DNA from 3 places in the Solibacillus kalamii genome. Region 1 is predicted to be linked to each of the others. Evidence: riboswitches for the same ligand, from Rfam matches in the RefSeq annotation. Region 1 holds a riboswitch; each other region holds the start of a gene.
What was found. A riboswitch is a leader RNA that binds a small molecule or an ion and turns the genes downstream of it on or off. The one in region 1 is predicted to bind cobalamin.
Positions count from the first base shown of each region.

Region 2: another riboswitch for cobalamin. It lies ahead of CBM15_RS00080 (hypothetical protein); the one in region 1 lies ahead of CBM15_RS03080 (ABC transporter substrate-binding protein).
Region 3: another riboswitch for cobalamin. It lies ahead of cobJ (precorrin-3B C(17)-methyltransferase); the one in region 1 lies ahead of CBM15_RS03080 (ABC transporter substrate-binding protein).

Region 1 covers NZ_NHNT01000001.1:660,698-664,935, forward strand. Annotated here, with positions in the region: gene CBM15_RS03070 (adenosylcobinamide amidohydrolase) at 1-366, opposite strand, end outside; gene CBM15_RS03075 (FecCD family ABC transporter permease) at 366-1,364, opposite strand; gene CBM15_RS03080 (ABC transporter substrate-binding protein) at 1,357-2,304, opposite strand; cobalamin riboswitch at 2,448-2,636, opposite strand; gene CBM15_RS03085 (acyl-CoA dehydrogenase family protein) at 2,740-3,909, opposite strand; gene argS (arginine--tRNA ligase) at 4,195-4,238, opposite strand, start outside.
Region 2 covers NZ_NHNT01000001.1:10,539-14,776, reverse strand. Annotated here, with positions in the region: gene CBM15_RS00095 (metal ABC transporter ATP-binding protein) at 1-504, shown strand, start outside; gene CBM15_RS00090 (metal ABC transporter permease) at 520-1,386, shown strand; gene CBM15_RS00085 (Fur family transcriptional regulator) at 1,383-1,793, shown strand; cobalamin riboswitch at 1,845-2,026, shown strand; gene CBM15_RS00080 (hypothetical protein) at 2,187-2,744, shown strand; gene CBM15_RS00075 (ABC transporter substrate-binding protein) at 2,734-3,687, shown strand; gene CBM15_RS00070 (bifunctional adenosylcobinamide kinase/adenosylcobinamide-phosphate guanylyltransferase) at 3,885-4,238, shown strand, end outside.
Region 3 covers NZ_NHNT01000007.1:157,757-161,994, reverse strand. Annotated here, with positions in the region: gene CBM15_RS11800 (GNAT family N-acetyltransferase) at 1-279, shown strand, start outside; gene CBM15_RS11795 (acyl-CoA thioesterase) at 294-698, shown strand; gene CBM15_RS11790 (DUF2785 domain-containing protein) at 705-1,505, shown strand; gene CBM15_RS11785 (S16 family serine protease) at 1,715-2,407, shown strand; cobalamin riboswitch at 2,577-2,763, shown strand; gene cobJ (precorrin-3B C(17)-methyltransferase) at 2,991-4,238, shown strand, end outside.

The sequences.
Region 1 (4,238 bases):
CGCCCGCTGTACCGTCGTTTCATCTTCTTCCGTCCAAGATGAAAAAAAACCGCTCTGATGAGGGTAGCGTCCTAACGAAACCGCATCATATACACTGTTCGTAAATGCGCTTGCATTTAATTGGGGGAGTACGGCCATCTTTTTCGCTAATTGCTTGTTATCATAGCTTTTAAGAGGTTTCTCTTCAATGAAAATTTCGCCTGTTTCACATTTCAGCACACCACTGATCATCTTCAGTAATGTCGATTTTCCGCTGCCGTTTGGACCAAGAATCCCGAGAATTCTTCCTTTTTCCACGTGAAACGTCATATTTTTCACAACCGTTTTCCCACCGTAACCGCCGGATAGATTATTTACTTTTAACATTATGCAACAACCTTTCTACGTTGCTTGAAGAAGATATAGGCAAAGACAGGTGCGCCAATAAAGGAAGTAATAACACCAATCGGCAGTTCAATAGGGGAAATAATTGTACGTGATACTAAGTCACAAATGACGAGCAGGCTTGCACCGTTCAAAAACGACAATGTCAATAAATGTCGATGGTCTGCTCCGATTAGCAGGCGAATCATATGCGGTACTACTAATCCGACAAATCCAATTGTCCCGGATGCAGCAACAGCCGCTCCTGTTAGGATGGAACCACCCGCCAATATCATATACTTGCTGCGCTTAACATTTACCCCTAAATACTGGGCACGCTCTTCTCCATAAATCATCGCATTCAATTCACGGCGAGTCAGCCAAATAATTGCCGTACCAAGCACCATAAATGGTAGCACCATCCGGACATATGGCCACCCTCGCATCGATACACTTCCTAGAAGCCAGCCGATGATTTCTCGTAGCTGTTCACCAGTAAGTGCGACCATTAAGGAAATACAGGACCCTAAAAACGAGCTGAAAATAATTCCCGTCAAAATCAGCGTCTCCATTTTCATCGAACGGTCAACAAGTCTGGCAAATGTCAGGACGATGATCATCGTAAATGCAGCTCCAGCCATACTGAATACCGGCAATGTGAATACACCGAGCACCGGTATGGAAATGCCTAAAAAGATTGTCATTACCGCACCTACCGAGGCTCCTGATGAAATACCTAATGTGTATGGATCTGCCAAAGGGTTTTTAAGCAACCCTTGGAATGCTGCCCCCGCAATTGCTAAAGAAGCCCCGATTAATGCGGCTAAAATGACGCGGGGCATTCGGATTTTCCACAAAATACTGTATGCAACCGGATCTGTAGTTTTATCCCACAATGTCGAAAACGGAATATTAACAGACCCGAACGAAATGCCAATCCATATACTGCTTAAAAGCAATCCAATCGATAGTACATAGGCGATTGAATATTTTTTATTCATTGAATACCTCTGGATAAATTGCTTCTCCTATTGATTCAATACCTTCTACAATACGCGGACCTTGTCGACTTGTCGTATCGCTATCGACTAATTTCACATTGGCGTTTTTCACAGCATCCATTTCTGCATATGCATCATTTTCCTCGATTGCTGCCAAGTCGTTTTCATATGTTACTAAAATGATATCCGGATTGCTCTTTACAAATTGCTCCGAGCTGTACTGCGGCCACCCGAGTTCCGGAACGGCATTTTCTACATTTAATACTTCAAGCATTTCACTAATGAACGTCTCCTGTCCAGCAACATATAGTTTTGGATCTGTCCCAACAACAACAAATACGGACTTCTCTTCCAGGTCGGCTACTTTCACTTCAATTTCTTCAATCCCCTCTTTAATGGAGGCGATCATTTCTTCTGCTTCTTTTTCTTTATTCGTCAGCTTGCCAATTTGTTCGATTGTTTCATATGTTTCTTCAAATGTTTTCGCATCTTTTACAACAAATACAGGAATTCCTATTGATTCAAGCTGAGCAATCGCCTGTTCATTGAAACTGTACAATCCCGATTCATGTGCGACAACTAAGTCGGGCTGCAGACTGATTATTTGTTCTAGATTAAATTCCATGCCGCCAACTGATTCTTTAGATAATGCTGCTTCAGGATATGTATCATTGTCGTTCACAGCGATAATTTCATCGTTTAACCCTAGTCCGAATAAAATTTCCGTATTGGATGGAGCCAATGTAATAATGCGCTCTGGTGCTTTTTCAAGCGTGATTTCTTTGTCCAAGGCATCTTTTATAGTTACCGGGAATTGTGCTGCTTCAGTTACTTCTGTATTGTCTTTTGCTGATTGTTCATCTGTTGCTTTTTCCGAGTTGCATGCCGCCAATGTTAATGTAAGTAATGCTGCGGAAGATAGCAGTTGCCATTTTTTCAAAATAAATAACCTCCAAAAATTTCGTTGTATAATTTTCTACAAAAATAAAAAGCTTCCTACTAAAAATGAAGGAAGCTTTACGTATGCAAATAAAATTCAATGGAAAAAGAATTTATCCGCCACATCCTATCCTCGTAGGTTTATTTTAGGGCATTATAAAGGCAGGTCTCCTGGCTTATGCATAACGTTGATAAACGCCTTCCCGAAAGTTTTTCAGTGGCATACTGCTCTCAACTAGCATTTACAGTGGCGGGACCGCATCGGAATTGCACCGATTTCCCTTTTACTCCTTACTCTATCAGTGAGCAAGAACCTTTATCGTCCATATAAAATTAATAGCTCTATTATAGCTGATATTCAGAAAAATGTGTGCTCAATCGCCAAAGTTTCAGATAATTCTTCTTATTTCGCTGAAATTACGAATAAAAGAATTGCTTACCCCTTTGCTTTTAAGCTTTTTTCAATTGCCGTTTCAGCTAAACGTTTAATCGTAATGTCATCCATTGGCGGATTGTGCAGACCTGCACGGACATCACGGTAATAGCGTTGAAGCGGATTTGATCTTTGCAGGCTTTTTGCCCCAACAAGACGCATCGCTTTATCGACAACTTCGATTGCTGTATTTGTCACTACATGTTTCGCAATATTAATTTCATTGACTAGTGTCGCCTTTTTAATCGGGTCATTATATAGTCCCGCAACTCCGTAAATCGTAAAGCGTGCTCTCGTCAACGCCAAATCCATTTCTCCGATCAGCGTTTGTACATTTGGCAGCTGGGCAATCGTTCCTTGAATACTGTTCGGGGAATGGCTATTCGCAAAATTAACTGCGTAATCTCGTGCAGCCTGGGCAATGCCTAAATAGGTTGCCGGGATAAGCAGCAACCAGCCGTTCAGTTTAAATCCGGTTGAATAATTCGGAATTTCCACTAAGTTTGTTTTATCAACTCGTACATTATCGAGCACTAAATCATCGCTTCCCGTACCACGCATTGACGCAACATCCCATGTATTTTCGACCGATACCCCTTCTGTCGTTTTCGGAACGAGGAAAAATCCTAGCTGTCCCTCATCTTCAATCCATGCCGAAACTAAAAAATAGTCGAGGTCCGGTGCACCGCTCGTATAGTTTTTACGTCCATTAATTACATAATAATCCCCATCACGTTTTGCTGAAGTTCCCGGTCGTCCGCCACGTACTGGACTTCCCATCGCAAACTCGCTTACCGCACGATTGACTGTCGCGCCATTTGCAACCTGTTTACCAAACCAGTCGAGCTTTTGTTCATCCCAGTAACGATTTTCAAAAATCTCGCCTACATTTTGAATTGTCCACGAAACAGCCAGCCCGGTGCTTCCGCAATAGCTCGCCAATGTTTCCTGCAGTAATAGCGCATCATAGACTGTGAAGCCATCCCCGCCATATTCCTTTGGCAGCGTTATTTTTGTATAGCCGATTTCACGCAGCTTCCGGAAATTTTCAAATGGAAATGTTGCTTGTTCATCTGTTTGCTGAGCATTTTCTTTCACGCTCTCTGATATTGTTTCTAACTTTTTCAGCCATTGTTGCTGCTCGTCGGTTTGAATAAATAATTCCTTGCTCATGGAAAGCACCACCTCATATTTATTGTCCTGTATATAGAAGTCAAATTTAATAGTACGTTTCGGTAAATTACAAGTCAATAGATATCCCCAGTTCCTTTATAGGGATTACACTAGATACGTTTCCCTGTTTTGTAATCGGAAGGTTTGCTGGTGGAATTGGAACAAATTACAAAAAAGGAGAACTGATTCAACTTAATGTGGAAGATAGCACCTGCTGCCTCGAAACGTCAAAGAAAAAACACCCTATTTTCGTATACAGAAAATAGAGTGCTTTAAAAAGTTGAATTACATTTTTTCTGGTGCGCTTACGCCGATTAGTTTCAGTGCAT
Region 2 (4,238 bases), 650 kb from region 1:
TCGCAAAAATCCAATGCCTTTAACTCGGGGTTTCCTGCAACGGTCGAAGAAGTCGTGAAAAGTGGTTTATCGCAAAAGGTAGGGCTGTTTAAACGCTATCCAAAAGATGCGGATATTTTGGTGAAAGGTGCTTTAAAAGATGTCGGCATGGAGAAATTTCTAAAACGGAATATTGGACAGCTTTCCGGCGGGCAGCAGCAGCGTGTGTTCATTGCACGTGCTTTAGTGTCGGATCCGAAGCTTCTTATTTTGGATGAACCGACAGTCGGAATTGACCGAGAAAATGTGCAGGCATTCTATGATATGCTCGCACATTTAAATAAGCATCACAATATGACGATGATTTTAGTTACCCATGATGTGGACACGGTTTCGGATCGTGTCAGTCATGTAGCGTGCTTAAATCAGTCGATTCATTTCCACGGGTACAAAAATGATTTTGATACGATTTCGGAAGAACAGATTGCTAGCTGGAACGGCCACTCTGTTCGAAAGATTCATTAAGAGGAGCAGGCCGTTATGATTGAAGCTATATTAGACTATGAATTTTTACAAAATGCCTTTTTCTCAGGGCTAGTTATTGGAGTAATCGCACCATTGCTTGGTGTATTTATCGTAGTAAGACGTTTATCGCTAATTGCAGATGCACTGTCGCATGTAACACTGGCGGGGATTGCCGGGAGCCTGTACTTGAGCCAATCGTTTGCAGCGCTGGCTTTGCTGAACCCGATTTATTTAGGGATTATCGCGTCTGTAAGTGGTTCGATCTTAATTGAACGATTACGCCGACTATATAAACATTATGAAGAACTTGCGATACCAATTATTATGTCGGGCGGAATCGGTGTGAGTGCCATTTTAATATCACTTGCAAGCGGATTTAATACCGATTTAATGAGCTATTTATTTGGCTCTGTATCGGCTGTATCGCGTCAGGATCTATATGTTGTGCTGGCAATTGCAGTCGTAGTTGTATTATTTTTGATTCTATTTTTTAAAGAGCTTTTCGTATTGTCATTCGATGAGGAATATGCGAAAGCGAGCGGTTTACCTGCGAAATGGATTCATTTATTGTTCATGATCGTTGTCGCACTCGTTATCGCAGCAAGTATGCGTATTGTCGGGATTCTGCTTGTTTCAAGCTTAATGACATTGCCGGTAGCTGCAGCGATGCGTTTAGCTCGCGGTTTTAAAGAAGCAATTATTTTAGCGATTGTATTTGGAGAGCTGGCAGTAGTAATCGGACTCATTTCTGCATTTTACCTGAACTTGGCACCGGGTGGAACAATTGTTGTCACATCCATTTTAATCTTGTTATTAGTAATTTTAATCAAAAAGCTTGTTTTGAAATTCACAATTAAATCGGAAGGGGAAGAGGTACTGTGAATGCAGCGCGCGCATGGGAAATATTAAAGGATAATGGCTATAAAAAGACGGATAAACGAGAGTTGATTTTGGGTATGTTTGCAGCTACAGACAAATATTTGACTGCCCGTGATTTGTTATCAGTATTGAAAAAAGATTTCCCTGGGATGAGTTTCGATACAATTTACCGAAACCTCGCTACTTTCGTGGAGCTTGATATTTTAGAAGAAACAGAATTAAACGGTGAGCGTAACTTCCGTATGCATTGTGAGTCGGATCATCATCACCACCATTTTATTTGCCGTGATTGCGGGAATGTAAAGGAACTGTCTGTTTGCCCGATGGAAATGCTCGGTGAAAAGCTGCCGGGTTATGCTGTAGAAGCACACAAATTTGAGATTTATGGCAAATGTCCGGATTGTTTGTAAATTTCCATTGCATATTTCTGTTAATATGCTAAAGTGATTAAGACAAATTGAATAAATTTGCAGGAAAAAGATGCATTATGCATAAATGGGAATTCGGTGTAAATCCGAAGCTATTTCCGTAACTGTAAGCGTTGATGAAAATAAGTGTGAGACCACTGCTAATATAGCGGGAAGGTACTTATGAGTAAAGTGAAACGCAGAGCCAGGAGACCAATCTTTTTCTTATCGTAACATCCCTCTTCGGAATTAAAGAGAATGTACGGCAGTCACTGATCGAATGAGCATCCTTTTGCAGCACTCTTTTCTGATTTTTGAAGCCATCCATTTTCTTGGGTGGCTTTTTTTCGTACACTCATAATTTCGTGAGGCACTACTTGAAGTGAGGGGAATTTTATGAAAAAGGATATCCGTTTTTCCTGTTATCCGTTTATGCGGGAAAAATCAAGCTGCGTCGACTATGAAATCCGCACCGATTCTTTAACAACGCGAATCGGTACAGTCTTTCCGACGTTAGTTGATGATGCTTCCGGTCAGCTCGTTTTGGAAGATTTGAGGAGAATCCAACCGTTAGCTTACCATGCCAATGGTTCGGTACGCGGTAAATTAGCCATTACATTTGAGGATTTGCAATGGCTAAGCGATCGATACGATTTTTATGTAAGTGAAGTTGGAGAAGCGATTCAGCAGTTTGTACTGCCACAAGGAATCGAAAGTGCAGCAAGACTGCATATTTGCCGCAGTGAGGCGAAAAAGTCTTACAGGGCATTACATAAAGTGAGCGAAGAAAGAGAAGTGGATGAAATTTTGTTTGATTTTCTCGGGCTGCTTGCCAATGTGTTTTTTGTCATGGCGGTCTTTATGAATCAGCAGCATCAACAAGAGGAAATTCCATTCATCTCAAAATCTTATCCGACGAAAAAGAAAAAAGGGGTTGCAACAAATGAAATTTAACAACAAATGGATTGTTGCTTTAGCGGCAACATTATTATTAGCAGCATGCGGATCAAATGATGAAAAATCAGAAAATAACGTAAAAAAAGAGGAACAGTCTGCTTCGAAAAGTGAAGGTGCACCGTATACAGTTGTTGATGATCGTGGTGTTGAAGTAACATTCGATGAAGTACCGGAAACGATTATTTCCCTGCAGCCTAGCAATACAGAAATTTTGTTTGAGCTGGGTGTAGGTGAACAAATTATCGGGGCAACAGAATATGATACATATCCGGAAGCCGCACAAAAAATTGAGCGTGTGTCGACTTCAACTGCCATCAATGCAGAGCGAATTCTGGAATTAAATCCGGATGTCGTTGTTGCCTATACAATCGGGGAGGAAGCACAAATTGCCCAATTGGAAGATGCAGGTTTAAAAGTGTTTGTAATTGCTTCGGCTGCGACATTTGATGATGTATATTCGGATATTATCCAACTGTCCGAAGTAATGGATGTAAAAGAAAAAGGCGAAGAAATTGTAGCCGACATTAAAGCACAAATCGAAACAGTACAAGAAAAAACAGCGACAATCGATACGAAGAAAAAAGCATATTATGAAGTTTCGCCAGCTCCGGATCTTTGGACTACCGGCAGCAGTACGTTCCAGCAGGAAATAATGGATCACGCCAATGTTGAAAATATTTTTGCTGATCAGACGAGCTGGATTAGTGTGGCGGAAGAAGATGTCATTACTCGTAATCCTGAAATTATTATTACACCGGCAACCTATATGGAAAATGCAGTTGATGAGATTCTAGGACGCACTGGTTGGGATAAAATACAGGCAGTTTCAGAAAAGGCGGTTTATCTAGTCGATGGAGATATTATGTCCCGTCCTGGACCGCGTATTGGTGAAGCCGTTAAAATTATGGCACAATCAGTATACCCGGAACTATTTAAATAAGTATAGAATAAAAGGACATGCCTAAGTTTAGGCGTGTCTTTTTCAATTAACTTCATTCAGCGGGTATCACTGAATGAAGTTAATTGGCTTCCGGCGGATGTCACGACTTCGGTAATGAATTCTTTGCGCTTTAGCGCAAAGTCGAATACGGACGCAATTACGCCGAGGCGTAATTGATAAAATAAGGAGGGATACGATTGATTTTTATAACCGGTGGTGTACGCAGCGGCAAAAGTGCTTTTGCAGAAAAATTTGCTAGGCAGTTAGGTGAAGAAAAGACGCTCTACTATGTGGCGACAGGTGTATCCTTTGATGAGGAAATGAAAAAACGAATTATCCGCCATCAGCAAGACCGCGAAAATCAGAACGCCCATTGGAACACAGTTGAAATGCAAGTACAGATTCCTTTTACGATCGAGCAGCTTTCAAATAATGATGTTGTGCTTTTTGAATGTGTGACAACATGGCTTTCGAATGTACTGTATACATATGAACAAATAAATGAAAATAGCGAGTACATCGATAATTGTATCGAATCACTGCAAAAGCAA
Region 3 (4,238 bases), on a different contig from region 1:
TATTTTATTCGTGACGAACACGAAGTAATGGTTTCATCTGCATCTACCACTGCAGAGAATTCCCAGTCTGCAATGATTGTAGGCGTAGGAACGAGACCAGGTTACGGAAAAAAAGGGTATGCCACGCACTGTATGTTAAAGCTTTGTCGTGACCTGCTCGCTGAAGGAAAATCAATCTGTCTGTTTTATGATAATCCGGCTGCCGGACGCATTTATAAGCGGATTGGATTTGAGGATATCGGTTTTTGGTCTATGGTTCGTTATGAAGAGAGAAATTAAGGGGGACAAATATTGTGAAAACATTATTGGCAGAACAACCGATTCAGATTAACGCCTATGATATCGATGCGATGGGCATTGTAAGTAATATTGTGTATGTACGCTGGTTTGAGGATTTACGTATGGCATTTTTAAATGAGCATTATCCATTAGCAGAGATGATGGCTGTGCAAATATCCCCGATTTTGATGAAAACAGAGATTGAATATAAAGCCCCTTTAACAATTTTCGATCAACCAGTCGGCCGGTGCTGGATGGTGAAAATCGGGCAATCCAGTTGGGAAATGGAACTGGAAATTACAACGGAAAAGCATAGTCATTGCATCGGAAAACAATCAGGATGCTTTTTCAATTTAGAAAAGAAAAGAGTTGCGAAAATTCCTGATCCATTAAAGAAGCTTTTTGAAATGGAGCAATAAAATTTGATGAAAGAACAATTAGAAGAAATTGTAAAAAATTCGATTAATCTGGATTCAATTGATTTTAACGAATTAATCCAGTTCATGCTAAAAAATATTGGAAATCCGGATGGCTATTTACGTGACAACTTAATTTATCGGGGATTTTGCGAATTAATTCTGAATGGAAAATTTACTGAAGAACAATTAGTTACCATACTGAAAACATGTTTGGATGACGAGCATCTTTATTTAAATATTACGGATTATGGAATTTCTGATGATGTGTTTATGAGATCGTTTTCAGCACTTGTCATCACTCTTATTTTAGGGAAAGATCGTGAAAAGAGAAGTTTACCGGAAGAACTTATTATTGAGGTAATTCACAGAAGTATTCATTATTTATTTCTTGAAAGTGATTACCGGGGATTTGTCAATACGAAGGGCTGGGCACATGGGGTTGCACATGGAAGTGATTTATTAACAGAAGCAATTAGACATCCGTTGATGATGGATTCTCAATTATTATGGAATGCATTACAAAGTTTAAAAAGCTGTCTTCATACTGAATATGCTTTAATCGATGAGGAAGAAGAACGTATGTTACCGGTCATTGATGCATTACTGGATAAGGGACTGACGGATGAGCAATTGGTAACGTGGTTAAAAGAATTGCATTACATAGAAATCGAGGATTGGCATAAAAAATACCGGTATGAATGGAATGTGAAAAAATTTGAGGCAGCATTATTAAGACATTTATTAAAATCAACTAAATGTACAAAAACAACTAATTGGATTGTTTATGAAAGTCCTGCTGTCGTTTAGCATAAGGAGCTGAAATATTGAAACCTATTACTTTAATTGTGCTCCCTTTCATTTTATACATAGCTGGTTTACTAGCATATTATTTAGATAAGATTAGCGGTTTTCAATTAATAGCTTTTATTATAGTGGGCTCGGTAATCTCACTTTCCGGGTTCTTTCTATACCGGAATAACAAAAGGCTGAAAGGAATTTTCTCGGGGATTTTTTTTGTGCTAGCACTGTTAATTGTGTTTGAAAGTCGACTGATCAATTATGAAAAATATACTTATTTTCTGATCTCCTATAATGAGCCTTTTGAAATTGTAGAAAATTCAGGTATCCATGTACTTGCAGTGGAAATGTTTGAAGCACCATATATTACAGATTTGGATTATCTAATAAAAACTATAGAATATTCAAGTGATAAAGAAGTTTTAGATGCCGAAGTGGTCACGAATAAAATCAGGTACCGTTCAAAAAATGAAGAGTTGCTCGGATATATACGTCCTACAGTGAATCATTTTGAAACGATGAAGGAAAATGTCATTGCCCACTTGCCTGAGAAATCAACAGCTATCGATCAATTTTTAAAGAGAGACGATATAGAAGGTGACAGTGCAGGACTTGCCACTGTGTTAAGCGGTCTTATCGAAAACGGTGAATTCCACAATAACATACCGATGGCGGTAACGGGTGCGATTGATAGCAAAGGAAACGTGAAGGAAATTGGTTCGATAAAGGCGAAAACCTTAATTGCTGAACAAAGCGGCTTTTCACATATTCTTATACCTATGGAAAATGAAGAAGAGGCGAAGGAAGTAAAAATAAATGAGCAACTTAATATCAACATTATTGCTGTCACATCTATAAATGATGCCGTAGCCTATGTAAAAAAGCTAAATGAACCCGTGACAGGAAAATAATAAAGTGAATAATTGAAATTAAACAACCTTTGATTAGTTGGATACTAAATTTATGTACAAAACACCTAATACACGATTAATAAACGCTTCATTTATGCTCAAAAGCTTATGAAGATAATAATTACCCTATCATTTTTTAGTAGACTATGTTATTTTTATAATAATTTAATAATTTGCAATTTAAATAAGTGCTTACAGAATTTTGTAAGGTAAAAGGGAAATTAGTGAAAGACTAATGCAGCCCCCGCTACTGTAATAGCTGATGAAATCACAATGAATCACTGTCGTAAAGATGGGAAGATGTGAAAGTAAAAGGAAGCTTAAGCCAGGAAACCTGCTTATTTAAACGATACTTACTTTTCGGAGGGAGAAGTATAGGCGAAACAAGTAATTGTTTTTGTGTTTTTCTATACTTTTTTAGTATTAATTTCACATGCCCGTACCTCTTTCTAACGAGAGGTGCGGGCTTTTTTTATTTCTTAGTGGATAAGCAATACTAGTTTTTAATGAAATCCACATAAGAAAAATTATCATCATGTCCTATTTGGTGCGAAATGTATTTTTCTATAGGGAGGGTATTTACATGCAAAAAGGAAAGATCTTTGTTGTAGGGTTCGGACCTGGAGATCGGGAACATATAACAAAACGTGCAGTCGATGCACTGCAGCAAAGTGATCACATTATGGGCTACAAAACGTATGTTGAACTGATTGAGCACTTAGTGACGGCGAAAACCATTGTCAGTACTGGCATGACTGAAGAAGTTTCACGCGCACAGGAAGCTGTAAAACAGGCTGAAGCCGGCCATATAGTTGCTGTTATTTCCAGTGGTGATGCTGGTGTTTACGGAATGGCGGGCCTCGTATATGAAGTATTAATCGAAAAGGGCTGGACTGCAAAAGAAGGGATTGAAGTAGAAGTTGTTCCGGGTATATCAGCGATTAACTCCTGTGCAAGTTTACTTGGCGCCCCGGTTATGCATGATTCGTGCACAATTAGTTTAAGTGACCATTTAACACCTTGGACGGTCATCGAAAAACGGATTGAGGCAGCTGCAATGGCAGACTTTGTCGTTGCGTTTTACAATCCTAAATCCGGCAGACGGACAAGACAAATTGTTGAAGCGCAACGAATATTGCTTAAGTATCGTTCACCTGATACACCTGTCGGATTAGTAAAAGCTGCCTATCGGGATACGCAGGACATTGTGTTAACAACATTAGAGGAGATGCTGGAACATGATATCGGAATGCTGACAACGGTCGTCGTGGGGAATTCCTCAACATTTTACTACGATAATAAAATCATTACACCGCGTGGTTATCAGCGAAAATATACTTTAGGGCAAGAAAAACAACTATTAAAACCGCATCAACGATTGAAAAAAGAAGCGGAACCATGGGCATTGGACCAGGAAACGGGTGAAGCGGAGACAGGCTACGAAAAAATCGTAGCTATCGAGAAAAAAATAGCTATACCAACAGTTAATAACATAAGCACATTACAGCTTGCAAATGAAGCATTAGCGCTCGTACATAAAGAAACGTCAGCTGTAAAAGTTGAAGAAAATCCGTTTTTAGTACAGCAACAAGTTGAATCCATCTTTGAGTTTGCTGTATCACCGGGTGTTGCCAATAAAATGATTACACCAGCCCAAATGATTACTTTGGCAGAAGTAGTCGGAGAACACGGTACGATGGAGTATACCCCTGATCACCGTCTTGTACTGAAGGTACCGACGGATTCACCTGAAAAACTTGTCAAGAAAGTGGAACAAACAGGATTACTCGTTCAACCTGTCGGTGACGTAGTGATCGTCAAGGCGTGTGAT